Maricaulis maris: one gene and its partner. The protein of the gene in region 2 binds, or shares a complex with, the protein of the main gene of each other region. Links are inferred from orthologs where the notes say so. Each region holds a gene or a part of one and is shown on either strand. Other genes may lie near its edges. The genes, in order: AAA969_RS09005 and xseA.

Evidence for each region.
Region 1: the proteins of xseA (region 2) and AAA969_RS09005 are in contact, whole or in part, in a cryo-EM structure (PDB 8TXR), measured with the Escherichia coli proteins. The link is inferred for Maricaulis maris from one-to-one orthologs.

Annotation. Positions count from the first base shown.
Region 1 is NZ_AP027270.1:1,913,846-1,921,333, forward strand. The notes cover bases 1,557-4,420. They hold AAA969_RS09005 (exodeoxyribonuclease VII small subunit), read right to left. Parts: upstream 3,181-4,420; coding sequence 2,932-3,180; downstream 1,557-2,931. Other genes in these bases: dxs (1-deoxy-D-xylulose-5-phosphate synthase), read right to left, coding at 1,557-1,612; AAA969_RS08995 (polyprenyl synthetase family protein), read right to left, coding at 1,627-2,514; AAA969_RS09000 (tRNA-binding protein), read right to left, coding at 2,576-2,929; AAA969_RS09010 (histidine phosphatase family protein), read right to left, coding at 3,257-3,856; AAA969_RS09015 (histone deacetylase family protein), read right to left, coding at 3,931-4,420. Outside these bases: more of dxs, read right to left, coding at 1-1,556; more of AAA969_RS09015, read right to left, coding at 4,421-4,863; AAA969_RS09020 (SET domain-containing protein), read right to left, coding at 4,927-5,334; AAA969_RS09025 (SDR family oxidoreductase), read right to left, coding at 5,754-6,626; lepB (signal peptidase I), read right to left, coding at 6,672-7,424; AAA969_RS09035 (YbjQ family protein), read right to left, coding at 7,433-7,488. UniProt on the Escherichia coli protein: Bidirectionally degrades single-stranded DNA into large acid-insoluble oligonucleotides, which are then degraded further into small acid-soluble oligonucleotides.
Region 2 is NZ_AP027270.1:694,589-702,172, reverse strand. The notes cover bases 2,124-5,083. They hold xseA (exodeoxyribonuclease VII large subunit), read right to left. Parts: upstream 4,353-5,083; coding sequence 2,895-4,352; downstream 2,124-2,894. Other genes in these bases: purD (phosphoribosylamine--glycine ligase), read left to right, coding at 4,470-5,083; AAA969_RS03110 (DUF2093 domain-containing protein), read right to left, coding at 2,616-2,846; AAA969_RS03115 (M23 family metallopeptidase), read right to left, coding at 2,124-2,619. In the rest of the region: lpxK (tetraacyldisaccharide 4'-kinase), read left to right, coding at 1-81; AAA969_RS03120 (lysophospholipid acyltransferase family protein), read left to right, coding at 91-1,011; AAA969_RS15070 (DUF2283 domain-containing protein), read left to right, coding at 1,091-1,330; more of AAA969_RS03115, read right to left, coding at 1,708-2,123; more of purD, read left to right, coding at 5,084-5,747; AAA969_RS03095 (metal-dependent hydrolase family protein), read left to right, coding at 5,831-7,147; AAA969_RS03090 (phosphotransferase), read left to right, coding at 7,144-7,584. UniProt on the Escherichia coli protein: Bidirectionally degrades single-stranded DNA into large acid-insoluble oligonucleotides, which are then degraded further into small acid-soluble oligonucleotides.

The DNA of each region.
Region 1 (7,488 bases), 1.2 Mb from region 2 along the record:
CGAAACGGGCATCGGCGACCGTGGTCGAGAAGCCCTGCGCGGCGAGCGCGTCGGCGGCCTTGAGGCTTTCCTCGAGACGGGTGCCGAGCGACAGGATGGCGATGCGCGAGCCCTCGCGGACGATGCGGCCCTTGCCGATCTCCAGCGGCTCGATCACGTCCGGGATGGCGATGCCGGTGCCATTGCCGCGCGGATAGCGGAAGGCGGACGGGGCATCGTCGATCAGGGCGGCGGTCTTGACCATGCGCGAAAGTTCGAGCTCGTCGGCGGCGGCCATCAGCACCATGCCCGGCAGGGCGCCGAGATAGCCAATGTCGAAACTGCCGGCATGGGTCGCCCCGTCAGCACCGACAAGGCCGGCGCGGTCGATGGCAAAGCGGACGGGCAGTTTCTGGATCGCCACATCGTGGACGACCTGGTCATAGCCGCGCTGCAGGAAGGTCGAGTAGATCGCAGCAAAGGGCTTCATGCCGTCGGCAGCGAGGCCGGCGGCGAAGGTCACGGCGTGCTGCTCAGCAATACCGACATCAAACATCCGGTCCGGGAAACGGTCCCCGAACAGGTCGAGCCCGGTGCCGCCCGGCATCGCGGCGGTGACGCCGACGACGCGGCTGTCGGCCTCGGCCTCGCGGATCAGCTGTTGCGCGAAAACCTTGGTGTAGGACGGGGCTGCCGCCTTGGATTTTTGCTGCTCGCCGGTGATGACATTGAACTTGGCGACGCCGTGATACTTGTCGTCGGCCGCTTCGGCGGGGGCATAGCCCTTGCCCTTCTGGGTCACCACATGGATCAGGACCGGGGCGCTGTCACCGTCGCGCACATTGCGCAGCACCGGGACAAGCTGGTCGAGGTCATGGCCATCAATCGGGCCGACATAGCGAAAGCCCATCTCCTCGAACAGCGTGCCGCCCATCGCCATGCCGCGCATGTATTCCTCGGCCCGGCGCGCCGCCTCCTCGACCCGAAACGCCTTGGCGACGCCCTTGCCGAGCTTGCGGATCGAGCGATAGCCCTGCGAGGAGACGAGGCGGGCGAAATAATGGCTCATCGCGCCGACCGGCGGGGCGATGGACATGTCATTGTCGTTGAGGATGACGATCAGGCGGCCGCCGATATGGCCGGCATTGTTCATCGCCTCATAAGCCATGCCGGCCGACATCGAGCCGTCGCCGATGACGGCAATCACATTGCGCTGCTCGCCCTTGAGATCGCGGCCGACGGCAAAGCCGAGCGCAGCCGAGATCGAAGTCGAAGCGTGGGCGGCGCCGAACGGGTCGTACGCGCTCTCCGAGCGTTTGGTGAAGCCGGACAGGCCGCCAGGCTGGCGCAGGGTGCGGATGCGGTCGCGACGACCGGTCAGGATCTTGTGCGGGTAGCACTGGTGGCCGACATCCCAGATCAGCGTATCGGTCGGCGTGTCGAAGACATGGTGCAAGGCGGTGGTCAGTTCGACCACGCCGAGGCCGGCCCCGAGATGGCCACCGGTCACCGACACCGCATCAATCGTCTCCGCCCGCAGTTCGTCGGCCAGCGTCTTGAGCCGATCGAGCGGCAGATTCTTGAGATCGGCCGGGGACGAGATGGTGTCGAGAATGGGGGTTTTCGGTGCCATGGACATGCGGCCTTTCACGAGCGCCGGGCGAGGATGAAGTCGACCGCGTCTCTCAAAACATCTGCGCGTGCACCGAAAGGTTCAAGGTGGTCCTTGGCCTGTGCGGCCAAGTGCCGCGAACGGTCCTGCGCGCCTTCGATACCCAGAATGGTGACGAAGGTGGCTTTTCCTTGACCGGCATCCTTGCCGACCGCCTTGCCCGCCTCACCGGCATCACCCGTCGCATCCAGAAGATCGTCGGTTATCTGATAGGCCAAGCCGAGATCATGGGCAAACCCCTCAAGCGCCCGCCGCACCGGGTCATCGACCTCCTTGAGGATGGTCGCGCTCTCGACCGCATAAGAGATCAGCGCGCCGGTCTTCATGCGGTGCATGCGGGTGACCACAGAAATGTCGAACTGCTCGGTCTCGGCACGGATATCGATCATCTGCCCGCCGACCATGCCATACGGGCCGGACGCCCTGGACAGGCGCTCGACCAGGCGCGCGCGCACACCCCCGCGGGGATGGGTGTCGGGATGGGCGATAATCTCATAGGCCATCGCCTGCAGGCCGTCGCCGGCCAGAACAGCGGTGGCTTCGTCATAGGCCTTGTGGACGGTCGGACGACCGCGCCGCATGTCATCATCATCCATGCACGGCAGATCGTCATGGATCAGGGAATAGGCGTGGATGCATTCCAGCGCGCAGGCCGCGCGCAACACGCCGCGCTCGTCGGCATGAACCAGATTGCCCGCCTCGATGGCCAGAAAGGGCCTCAGACGCTTGCCCGGCCCGAGGGCGGCATAGCGCATCGCCGAATTGAGGTGGGCTTCAGGCCCTTCGGCGCGTGGCAGAAGCGCATCAAGCGCGACCGTCACCCGATCGGCATGCTCATTGAGACGCTGTTCGAAATCTTTCATCGAGCCTGCCTGTCTGTCCCGCCTGCCCGGGTCTGCCGGTGAACGGGTCTGCCTGTTCTGTCTAGTGCAATCGCGACCCGTTGGGCACGGACTGGTCCGGCGCCATCAGCACGATCTCTCCCTTGCCATCAGAAACGCCGAGAGTCAGCACTTCCGACAGCATCGGCCCGATCTGGCGCGGTGGAAAATTCACTACCGCCAACACCTGCTTGCCGACCAGGGCGGCCGGCGAGTAGTGCGCCGTGATCTGGGCCGAGGACTTCTTCTCGCCGAGCTCGCCGCCGAAATCGATCCAGAGCCGGATGGCCGGCTTGCGCGCCTGCGGAAAGGGCTCGGCGCGGACCACGGTTCCGATGCGGATGTCGAGCTTGAGAAAGTCCTCGATCGAGACTGTGTCGGGGGTCGCCTGCGGCATGGCTAGTCGAAACCGGCCGGCTCGGTGGCCGGCTGACCGTCCTCACCGCGCACGATTTTCTCGACCTTCAGTTCGGCCGCCTTGAGCTTGCTGTCACAATGCGCCCGCAGCGCGGCGCCGCGCTCATAGATCTCGATCGAGCGTTCGAGTTCGACTTCACCGGACTCCAGCTGGCGGACAATGCCTTCCAGCTCGGCCAGCGCTTTCTCGAAGCTCAAGGTCGCAATGTCGGCATGGGGCTCAGCGTTCATCACGTCTCTCCGTTGTCGGTTTGAACCGGAATTCGGGCCAGCATAGGAAGCCCGTCGCGGCGCGGCAATCAGTCCGTCAGTCGCCACGATACTCATAGCGGCGCCAGGACCAGTAGCTGTCGCCACCATCGCGGACGCAGACCCATCCGGCGGCTTTCAGGTGCGGCCGCATCATGCGGTTGAACCAGCCATGGGCGCAGCACACCACCGGTCCGTCCTCGGCCGCGGCGATCAGGCGGGCAACCGCCCGTGCGGCACGCGCGTCGGCCTCGACGCGGCTTTCGCGGCCGCGCGACTGGCCCAGCCACCAGGTGCAGCGCGCGAACACGCCCCAGGTCTTGGCCATGAAACGGCCCGGCCAGGGCGGCGGCGGCAGCTCGGCCTCGACGAAATCGTCCTCGATGACCAGCTCGCGGCCTGGCGCGACCGCCTGGGCGGTCTCGATGGCGCGGCGCAGGGTGGAGGCAAAGATGGTCCGCGCGTCGACGGCCTGTGCCTTCAACGGCTCGGGCGCGACCTGACCCTCAACCAGCGGCGCCGGCTGATAGGTATTGTCCCACCAGTCCTCATAGCCACGCCAGTCCATCATCGCCTCGCGATTGGCGAGCGGCTGGCCGTGTCGGGCAATGGTGATATAGCCGGGCCGCGCGGGCTTGGCGGTGTTCATGTCTGTCATACGGTGTCACGGTCACGCGCGGGGGCAAGCGCATCAGCCGGCGCGCCCCGTCGCAGCCTGGCAGAGAAATTCGATCAAGCCTCGGACAGCGCGCCGACAAAAGCCGCCGCCGATCGCCCCAGGGCCGGACAGTCGTAGCCACCCTCCAGCACGGAAACAAGCCGCGATTGGCTAAATTCACGGGCAATGCCAGCCAGTTGCCGCGCAGCCCAGGCATAGTCGTCGCTGTGCAGGCCCCAGCCCCCCACCGGATCATCCGCATGCGCATCAAATCCGGCCGAGACGAGGACCAGTTCCGGACGCACGCGCTGAAGGGCGGGAATCACCTGGGTCTCGAACCGCGCCCGCCATTGCGCGCCGGTGACACCGCCCGGCATCGGGCAGTTCAGCACATTGCCGTTGAGCCCGGTCTCGCCCTCGCCTCCGGTACCCGGATAGAGCGGTGCCTGGTGCAGGGAGGCGAAGAAAACACGGTCATCCTGCTCGGCCAGGCATTGCGTGCCATTGCCGTGATGGACATCGATATCGACAATGGCGACGGTTGCGAGGTCGTGCACGTCAAGCGCATGCAAAGCCGCAATGGCGATCGTGTTGAACAGGCAGAAGCCCATCGCGCGGTCCGGCTCGGCATGATGTCCGGGCGGCCGCGCCAGGACGAAGGCCGCGCCTCCGGCGTCTGCCACCACCCGGTCCACAGCTGCCACCGCACCGCCGACCGCGCCCAGCGCGGCGGCCGCCGAGCGGTCACAGACCAGCGTGTCCGGATCAAGCCCCACCCAGTCTCCCGGCCGGGCCGCCGCACAGGCGCTCAGCACCCGGTCAACATGTTCGGCGGTGTGAAAGCGCGCCACATCCGGCATGCCGCCCGCAGGCGCCTCGACCCAGTCACAGCCGGGCAGGCCAAGCAGCGCCTCACGCACCGCCTCATAGCGACCGGCATGTTCGGGGTGACCGGGCGGGACCGCGTGGAGGCGGCTGGAGGGACTGTCATGGATCGTGGTTTTCATGGTTCCAATGTGAAGCCTTCATGCCGCGCTTTCCAGCCCGCGTGTGTGCCCGGCCCGGCCGCGTCAGGCCGGCATCGCGGCGCCATTGTGGTGGACCGGCGTCGGCAGCAGCACGACGTCTTCCATGAACTGGCTGTAGTCGCAGAGGATTTCCTCGCCCGGATGGATGTCCCGACGGGCCTCGCCATTGCCATCGGCGCGAAAATCGAGGTTCGGCTCGCCGCTATGATTGAGGAAGCGGGCATGGTCGCCATCGAGCAGATAACCGTTCAGCCCGCGATCGAAATAGGCATAGCGCTGCATGTACTGGCGATAGACTTGCGGGCGCTCGACCAGCTGGGCTTCGGTGAGGATGAGGTCGACCGCCGGGTCGAGGACCCAGACCAGCGTCCCCGCCGGGATGAATTCGGACGCAAAAACGCCCAGCCCTTCCAGCGGGCTGGGGGCAAGATAGGTGTCCACGAGAAGCATGGATCTGTCACTCCGACCGGCCGCGTCGACGGCTGGCGATGGATCAGCGGCGGACCCCGAGACAGGCCGACCGCGGAGTGCGACGCTCCAGACTCCATATTGGGGATTTGTGAAAAAGCGCAAGCGGGATTCTGGCTTCGGCGGGCGCTATTCTACCTGCCCCGACAAGCCGTTCCGCGTGCTCAGAGCACACCGCTCTGGATCCAGGCAATGGCAAAGCCGACCGCGAGTCCGGCGATAACGAGCACACTTACCCACCCGCTTGCCGATCCTGTCCGCCTCATGCCCACCCCCTCGTCTCGGTATGACGGGGCAGATGCTAGCTGTGAATCGGATTCAGGCAACGCCTAAGTTGTGACACGTCATGAAACGGCACCCAGGGTGCACGCGCGCGCGCGCCCGGATGCCGGCCACCGGGCCTAATGGCCCAGCGACACGTCCATGATCTTCACGCCGGGAGGGGCGGCCGGCTCTTCCGGCACGAAGAAATCCGGTAGCAGCTCGAGCGAGGGATCGTAGGAATACTGGTCGAGATCGCGCTCGCCCTCCTCCCACAGGAAGCTGTCATCAATAATGAAGTTGCCGGTGAAGTCGGCGGCCGGCTTGTTGAGGACCTTGTAGGCTGTGTCGGCGAGGATTTCCGGCTTGCGGCAATTCTTCATCGCCTCGTCATTGGCAAGAACATTGGAGATGGCGGCGGTCGCCACGGCGGTACGTGGCCAGATCGCATTGGCGCCGATCCTGCCCTTGAACTCCTCGCCCCAACCGAGGATGCACAGGCTCATCTGGTATTTCGCCGAGGTGTAGGCGACATGCGGCCCGAACCACAGGCCGCGCATGTCGAGCGGCGGGGCGAGCGCAATGATGTGCGGGTTCTCGGCCTTCATCAGATAGGGCAGGCATTTCTGCGTGGTCAGGAAGGTGCCGCGACCATTGACCTGGTGCATCAGGTCATAGCGCTTCATCGGCACATCGGCGGTCGGCCGCGGATAGATGGCGGAGGCATTGTTGATGACCGCGTCGATCCCGCCAAAGCGGTCAACCGCCGCAGCGACTGCCGCCTCGACCTGGGCCTCGTCGCGGATATCGCATTTGACCGCGAGGGCCTGACCACCGGCCTTTTCAATGGCCGCGGCCGCCGTGTGGATCGTCCCCTCGAGGCGCGGATCCACCGTGTCGGACTTGGCCGCGATCACGATATTGGCGCCATCGCGGGCACAGCGCTCACCGATCGCCAGACCGATACCGCGCGATGCGCCCGTGATGAAAATCGTCTTTCCCTTGAGGCTCATGCGCCCTCTCCCCGTTTGATGGTCGGGGCAGAGACTAGTGCGCGTCTAGAGCCCGCGCCAGACCCGGCCGCGCGGACAGTACAGACCCTGCTCCTGGCGACAGCGCTCCAGCGTGAAGAGGACGGTCTCGGCACGGCCGATCACATTCTCCAGCGGAATGAAGCCGGGACCGCCCGAGGCGCGGCTGTCACGCGAGGCGTCGCGGTTGTCGCCCATGGCGAAAACAGTACCCGGACGCACGGTGACCGGCCCGAAATCATCGAGGTCGTAATTGTCGCCGCGTTCATAGATCTCGTGTTCGCGACCACCGGGCAGGACCTCGGTGTAATGGCTGACGGTGACGGCCTGGTTGGAGCGATCCTCGCGATAGGTGCGAATGTCCTCCAGCAGGCGCGGGGCGACCTCGCCATTGATGTAGAGGCGGCCCTCACGGACCTCGATCACATCGCCGGCGACACCGACCACGCGCTTGATCAGGTTGCGCGGCGGGCTCTGGTTTTCGTCGCGGAGCACCACGACATCCCCCCGGCGCGGCTGCGACCACGCAATCCGGCCATTCCAGCTGTCCGGCAGGACATAGCCAATCCCCAGCGGCAGGGAGTGGACGGAATAGCCATAGGCCCATTTGGAGACCAGCACCCGGTCACCGACTTCCAGCGAGGGCTGCATGCTTTCGGACGGGATGTGGAAGGCGGCAAAGCCGAAGGTCACCAGACCTAGCCAGACCGCCGCAACACCGCCGATGAACCGCACGGTTTCCAGGATTTCATCGGCCGCACGGCCAGCAAGACGCTTCATCAGTGGACTCATTTCAGTTTCACAGCCGTTCCGTAGGCCAGGATTTCCGCCGCACCTTCCATGA
Region 2 (7,584 bases):
GTCCGCGCTGTCTTCGCCAATCCGGGGGCCCTGGATGGTCTGTTGCGCGACGTCGTGGACGCCGAAGCTCAGGATGGCTAAATCCGATCCATGATAGACGCCCAGCGCAATGCCTCGACCCTGACGCGGATCGGCTGGCGGTTCGAAGCCGCCGCCTGGGATGCCTATGCCGGCTGGTACAAGATCAAGGGGATCGACAAGGCCTCCGACGCCGCCGGTGCCTTGCTGCGCCAGCTCGGCCCACTGTTTCCGGTGCACAAGGTGGCCCGCATCAACATGCAGCGCTGCTTCCCCGAGGCCGCGGCGCCGGAGATCGAACGCCTGCTCGGCGCGATGTGGGAGAATTTCGGCCGTCTCGCCGGTGAGATGCCGCATCTGGGCGTCTTCTCCGGGCCCGAGTTCGACGAGCGCGTGGAGTTTATCGGTCGCGAAAAACTCGAAGCCCTGCGCGATGCCGGCCAACCGGCCGTCATCATCTCGATGCACCAGGCCAATTGGGAGATCGGTGCAGCCGCCCTCAGCCGGACCGGCCTGCCCTGCCACATCACCTATCGACCGGCCAATAACCCGCTGATCGACCGACGGATCACCGACATGCGCGTTGGCTACGGGGTCAAGACGCTGACCGCCAAGGGCGGCGATGGCGCCAAGGCACTGATGCAGGCGCTGAAGGCCGGCGAGGCGGTGGCGCTGATGAACGACCAGAAGATGAATGACGGGGTCGAGGCGCCCTTCTTCGGCCTGCCGTCAATGACCGCACCGGGCCCGACACGCCTCGCCATGCGCCATGGCTGCCCGCTCCTGCCCCTGTCGATCCGCCGCATGAGCGGAGCGCGCTTCCGGGTGGAAGTGCACGACCCCATCGAGATCTCGATCAATCCCGACAAGTCCGCCGCCATCATCGAGACGGTCACACGAATCAATCAATGGGTGGAAAGCGAAATCCGCCAGGCCCCGGAACAATGGTTCTGGGTCCATCGCCGCTGGGCTAAGTCGGTTTATAGGGGCTAGGTGGGGCTGGGGTGGTGTTTGGGGCGGCACACGCGCTGGCCCGCATTCCTCAGCCTAGTCGACGATAGGACGGCCACTCATGTTCTCTAGTATACTTATGCGACTGCGGGCACTTTTCAGTAGCTCGTACAGGTTTCATCTATCCGGGATGAAAGACGGTCCCGCTTATCTATACCTGCCAGACCACCCAAGTCGGGACGTCTCCGGTGTGGTGAGCAAGTCCATCAGAATTCGCGATCTTATCGGAGCATATGAGGGTGATGACGTGGTTCTGGATTTCGACTCGAAGGGGCGATTGATGGGAATAGACATCTTTTAAGGACACCGATGCAGCGGCGCTGATCCCCCTTATCCGTCGCTCCGCGACACCTTCTCCCAAGGGAGAAGGACGCTAGCGCCCGGCCTTAGCCCATCAAGTCTGGAGCCGAGACTTGGAATCCCGTCAGGGAAGTCGGTGTATGTCCCTGTTAATTCCCGCGCCTGCGCACACTCATCCATAAACCGCTTGCCGAGAGGTCGCCGTATCCGGTTCTTCAGGTCAAGGGCCGCACAGCGGCCGCTTCGCGGTTTCACCCTTGAGCTGAAGAACCGGATACGGCCTGCTGGCTGACAAGCGATCTATGGCTGATTGCGCGCGCGGCGCCCAGATCCGACTGAAGGCCGCGATCCCGGGAAAACAGGCAAAAAGCCGCCCACCTAGCGCAAGTCTGACAGGTCCAGATCGAGCAGGCTCTGTGGATCAACATAGAACTGGTTGCGCAGCTTTACCCGCCAGTCGAGATGCGAGCCGGTGGCCCGGCCGCCGGCGCCCATGGCACCGATGAGCTGGCCTTGCTCGACCACATCGCCGGCCGAAACCTCGACACCGGACAGGTGGAGGAAGGCCGAGACCAGGCCCTGGCCGTGATCGATGAAGATCAGACCGCCTTCGTAATACATGTCCGGCTCGGCCAGGGTGACCAGGCCGCCCGCGGGTGCATAGACCGGCGTGCCGACCTCATTGGCCCAGTCCAGCCCCCAGTGCGGGCTGCCTTCGTGGCCGTTATTATAGACCCGCGCCGAGCCATAGACGCCGGTCGTGATGCCCTCGGCGGGTGAGATGAACCCGTCGAGGAAGCCCTGCCCGTCCCAGACCGAGTTGAAAGCGTCCTGCTTTTGCGCGTATTCGCGCTGACGCCGCGGCAGGGTGGACGGGTCGGGCGTGACGGTCGCCTGCGGCACGCCGTCGACATGCTGGAGATTGTACTCGCGCTGGGTGATGAACCAGGTCGGGCTTTCATCGATCTGGTTGACGCTGTTGGCGACACCCGCCGTCGAGATCTCGAAGATCATTTCCTCGGGCGCATTGCGCGGAATACCGAGCACTGCGAAACCCTGCGCGTCAGCGATGGCGACACTCTGACCGAGATCAAGCCGGGTGCCCGGCTCGAACCGGCAGATGATGAGCGCACCCTGTTCCTGACGGCCGCGACATCCCATCGGGCCGGGTTCAGCCACGTCCCGCGCCTCCGGCGCATTCTGGGCGATCAGGTCACCGATCGGATCCGACGCATCATCGACCAGCGCTGTCGTGGATTGCAGGGCAAGGACGACGGCGAGACTGATCATTTGCCGGGCTCCGCGTTGAGTTCCAACCAGCGCTGCTTCGCAATCAGCACGTCGCGATAGGCTTCCTGCTCGTCGACATTCCAGTACCGCAGCTCATTCAGGTCGATCGGGTCACCGGTCACGGCGCAGCGCACAAAACGCCCCGCTTTCAGGATGATGAAATCGCTGTCGCCAAACTCGAGAATGGCCTCGCCCTGGAAATCTTTGTCGAAACTGAAATCACTCATATCCGTGTCTCTAGCAGTGTTTGCCGCCAAGCGGGAGGGTGGCGGGCATCAAAACAGCGTGCCCTGGCCCTCGGCCTGCGGCTTGCCGCGTGGCTTGGCTTTCGGCTTGGTCTTTTTCGGCAGGGCCGGGGTTTCCGGCGCCCGTTTGGGAGATTTGCGCTCGCCCTCGATCCGCGCGGCGCGTTCGCCATCGGCAAAGACCAGGTCGACACCGGCCCCCTCGATCAGCGACGCGCCGGAGCGCACCAGCTTGCCAGCCCGGTCGCGAACCAACACGAAGCCCCGCTTGAGGACGGACTGGTGCGACAGCGCCTCGAGGCGCGCCGACCAGTTATCAAGATCGCGAGCCCGGTCGCGGCGCACCCGGTCGGCGGCGGGCGCCAGCCGATCCGTGCGCTCGCGCAGCAGGTCGCACTTGTGACGCAGGTCGCGAGCCAGGGCGGCCGGCTTGAGGCCGGCGGCCATGACCATCAGGCGGCCGCGCTTTTCAGCCGTATGATTGAGCAGGGCCGGATCCAGCTTGTCGGCGACCATGTCGAAGCGCTGGCGCTTGAGTTCCATCAATGCCGCCGGTCGCGGCAGGGCCCGAGCCGCCGAGCGAAGCTCGGTCCGGCGACGCTCGATATGGCGTGACAGGGCGGCGACAAGGCGGCCGCCGAGCTGGTCATTATCGGCCTTGAGCTCGGCCCGGACCGGCACCGCCATCTCGGCCGCCCCGGTCGGAGTCGGCGCGCGGCGGTCGGAGGCGAAATCGATCAGCGTGGTATCGGTCTCGTGGCCAACCGCCGAGATCAACGGGATCTCGCTCTCCGCGGCGGCGCGGACGACGATCTCCTCGTTGAAGCCCCACAAGTCCTCGATCGAGCCGCCGCCACGGGCGACAATGATCACATCGGGACGCGGAATGCGGCCGCCCTCGGGCAGGGCATTGAAGCCACGAATGGCCTCGGCAATCTGGGCCGCCGCGCCGTCGCCCTGGACCAGAACCGGCCACAACAGGACGTGACGCGGGAAGCGGTCCTGCAGCCGGTGAAGGATATCGCGAATGACCGCGCCCGTGGGCGAGGTCACGACACCGATTGTGGTCGGCAGGAAGGGAATGGCTTTCTTCCGCGCGCTGTCGAACAGGCCCTCGGCCGCGAGCAGGCGCTTGCGTTCTTCGAGCAGCGCCATCAGCGCACCGGCGCCGGCCGGCTCCATGCTCTCGACGATGAGCTGGTATTGCGAACGCCCCGGATAGGTCGAGAGCCGACCCTCGATGATCACTTCCAGCCCCTCCTCGGGGCGGAAGCGGAATTTCTGCGCGGTGCCCTTCCAGGCAATCGAGGCGATGACCGCCTTGTCGTCCTTCACATCGAAATAGACATGGCCGGACTTGGCCACCACGACACGGCCGAGCTCGCCGCGCACCCGGACGTGGCCGAAGGCGTCCTCGACCGTGCGTTTGAGCGATCCGGCGAGCTCGGAGACCGTGAATTCGTGGATGTTTCCCGCGGGTGTGTTCATGGCGACTCTGGTAAATGGGATTGCGCGCCATCGCAACGGCCGGACAGACTCGCGATTGTCGGGCGATTGCGCTAGGCAAGGCCGTATATCGGCGCATCGGGATGCATTGAGGCTCACATGAAGATTCTGGTTGTTGGATCAGGCGGGCGCGAACACGCCCTGGTGTGGAAAATGGCCCAGAGCCCACTGGTCTCGACCCTCCTCGCGGCGCCCGGCAGCGCCGCCATTGGTGAACTCGCCACCTGCCATGACATCCCTGTCTCGGACCTCGACGGTCTGATCGATCTGGCTCGCAGCGAATCGGTGGATCTGGTGGTCATCGGCCCGGAGAACCCGCTCTGTGACGGGCTGGCCGACCGGCTGCGCCAGGCCGGCATCGCGACTTTCGGACCGTCAAAGCTGGCCGCGCGCCTGGAAGCCTCAAAGGCCTTTGCCAAGGATTTCTACGCCCGCCACAATGTGCCGTCAGCGCGCTATGGCACCTTCTCCAATGCCGGCGAGGCCAAGGCCTTCCTCGACCAGTTCAAGCCACCCTATGTGCTCAAGGCCGATGGCCTGGCGGCCGGCAAGGGTGTGGTCATCCTGTCGGACCGCGCCGAAGCCGAAGCCGAGATCGATGCCTTCCTGTCCGGCAAGTTCGGTGAAGCCTCCAAGACGCTGGTGATCGAGGAGTTCATGGAAGGCGAGGAAGTCTCGATCTTCGCCCTGTGTGACGGCAAGACCGTGCTCTATTGCGGCGCGGCACAGGATCACAAGCGGGTTGGCGAAGGCGATACCGGACCGAATACCGGCGGCATGGGCGCTTATTCCCCGGCCCCGATCGCCAAGCCCGCGCTGATCGAGACCGCGATGAAGACCATCATCCAGCCGGTCGCTGACGGTCTCGCCCGCGAAGGCTCGCCCTTCCAGGGCGTGCTGTTCGCCGGTCTGATGGTCACCGCGGACGGCCCCAAGGTGGTCGAGTTCAACATCCGCTTCGGCGACCCGGAATGCCAGGTCCTGATGATGCGGATCGAGGATGATCTGGTGCCCTATCTCCAGGCGACAGCGACCGGCCAGCTTGCCGACATGCCGCCGATCAGCTGGACGGCCGAGCCGGCCATCACCGTCGTGATGGCGGCCAATGGCTATCCAGAGGCCTACCAGAAGGGCAGCGTCATAGAGGGTGTCGATGCGGCCAACCGGATGGAAGGCGTCGTCGTCTTCGAGGCGGGAACCGGGCGCGATGCCGACAATGCCCGCATCGCCACCGGCGGCCGTGTGCTCAATGTGACGGCCAGCGGGGAAACCCTGCACTATGCCGTTGATCGCGCCTATGCGGCGGTCGACGAGATCGACTGGCCGGGCGGGTTCTGCCGCCGCGACATCGCCTGGCGCGCACTCAAGACCCACTAGCGCCAACCGCGCCCATCGTTTGACATCACCGGTCCGGTCAGCATCTTCTGACGCAAACACATGTTTGCGGGGAGGCAGACCTGATGCTCAAAACAGCCCTCACGGCGGTCGCGCTACTGGCGTCGACAACACTCGCCACATCGATCATGGCGCCCGGCGCCCTTGGCCAGGACGACAATGACACGCTGACCGTCATCCATGCCGGCTGGCTGCTGGCGGTCCCGGGCGAGGACCCGGCGATGGAGCAGTCCATCCTGATCCGGGGCGAACGGATCGAGAGCATCCAGGACGGCTATGTCAGCCCCGAGGGCGCCACCATCATCGACCTGAGCGATGATTATGTGATGCCCGGCTTCATCGACAGCCATGTCCACCTGCAATCGGAACTCGGCCCGGGCCGGCGCTTCAATACCTTCACCATGTCGGCGGCCGACCTGGCCTTTGACGGCGCGGTCAACGCCCGGACCACGCTGATGGCCGGCTTCACGACGGTGCAGGACGTCGGCGGCAATTTCGAAGCGTCTCTCGCCCTGCGCGATGCGATCAATGACGGCGATGTCGCCGGCCCGCGCATGCGGATTGCCGGCTCAGCCGTAACCCCGACCGGCGGTCATGCCGATATCAACGGCTTCTCGCTCGACGTGCTGCACATGTTTGCCAGCGAGACCGCCTGCAATGGGGAAGCGCAATGCCGCGAGGCCGTTCGCTCGCTGATCCGCGGCGGCGCCGACGTGATCAAGATCACCGCGACCGGCGGCGTGCTGTCGGACACGGCGGCTGGCGTCGAGCAGCAATTCTTCGATGACGAACTCGCCTCCATCGTCGAGGCCGCGCACATGATGGGTCGCCGGGTCACGGCGCACGCCCATGGCGCAACCGGCATCAATTCCTTCCTCGAAGCCGGTGGCGACTCGATCGAGCACGGGACCTATCTCGACCGCGACTCGATCCGCCTGATGCGGCGCAATGGCGCCTATCTGGTGCCGACCGTACTGGCCGGTGTCACCGTCGCCGAGCTGGCCGAAACCGCCGACTTCATGACCGACAACCAGCGCGCCAAGTCGCGCGAGGTCGGCCCGCTGATGCTGGAGATGGCCCGCCGGGCCCATGAGGGCGGCGTCACGATCGCCTTCGGCACCGATAGCGGTGTCTCGCAGCATGGCGTCAATGCGCGCGAATTCGAACTCTATGTCGAGGCCGGCCTGACACCGATGGAAGCCATCGTCACGGCGACCATCAATGCCTCGCGCCATGTCCAGATGGACGCGGATATCGGCACGATCGAGGCCGGCAAGTTTGCGGATATCGTCGCGGTCGACGGCAATCCGCTGGATAACATCTCGGAACTCCGGGATATCGATTTCGTGATGAAGGGCGGCGAGGTTTACCTGAACCCATGAGTGAGATTGACGACAGCTTCTCCGGTACCAAACCGGTCGTGGATGCGCTGGCCTTTGATGAGGCGGCGCTGGCCGAATGGATGACCGCCCATGTCGACGGGTTTGCCGGGCCGCTCAAGGTCGAGCAGTTCAAGGGCGGACAGTCCAACCCGACCTACAAGCTGGTCACGCCGGGCAAAGCCTATGTCCTGCGTCGCAAGCCGCCGGGCAAGCTGCTGCCCTCGGCCCACGCGGTTGATCGCGAATTCCGTGTCATGAAGGCCCTCGGTGGCCAGGGCTTCCCGGCCCCGGTCATGCACGGGCTTTGCATGGAGCGCGACGTCGTCGGGACCGAATTCTACATCATGGATTTCGTCGAGGGCCGGATCTTCTGGGACCCGCTCCTGCCCGACCTCGACAAGTCCGAACGCGGCGCCATCTACGACGCCTCCAACGCC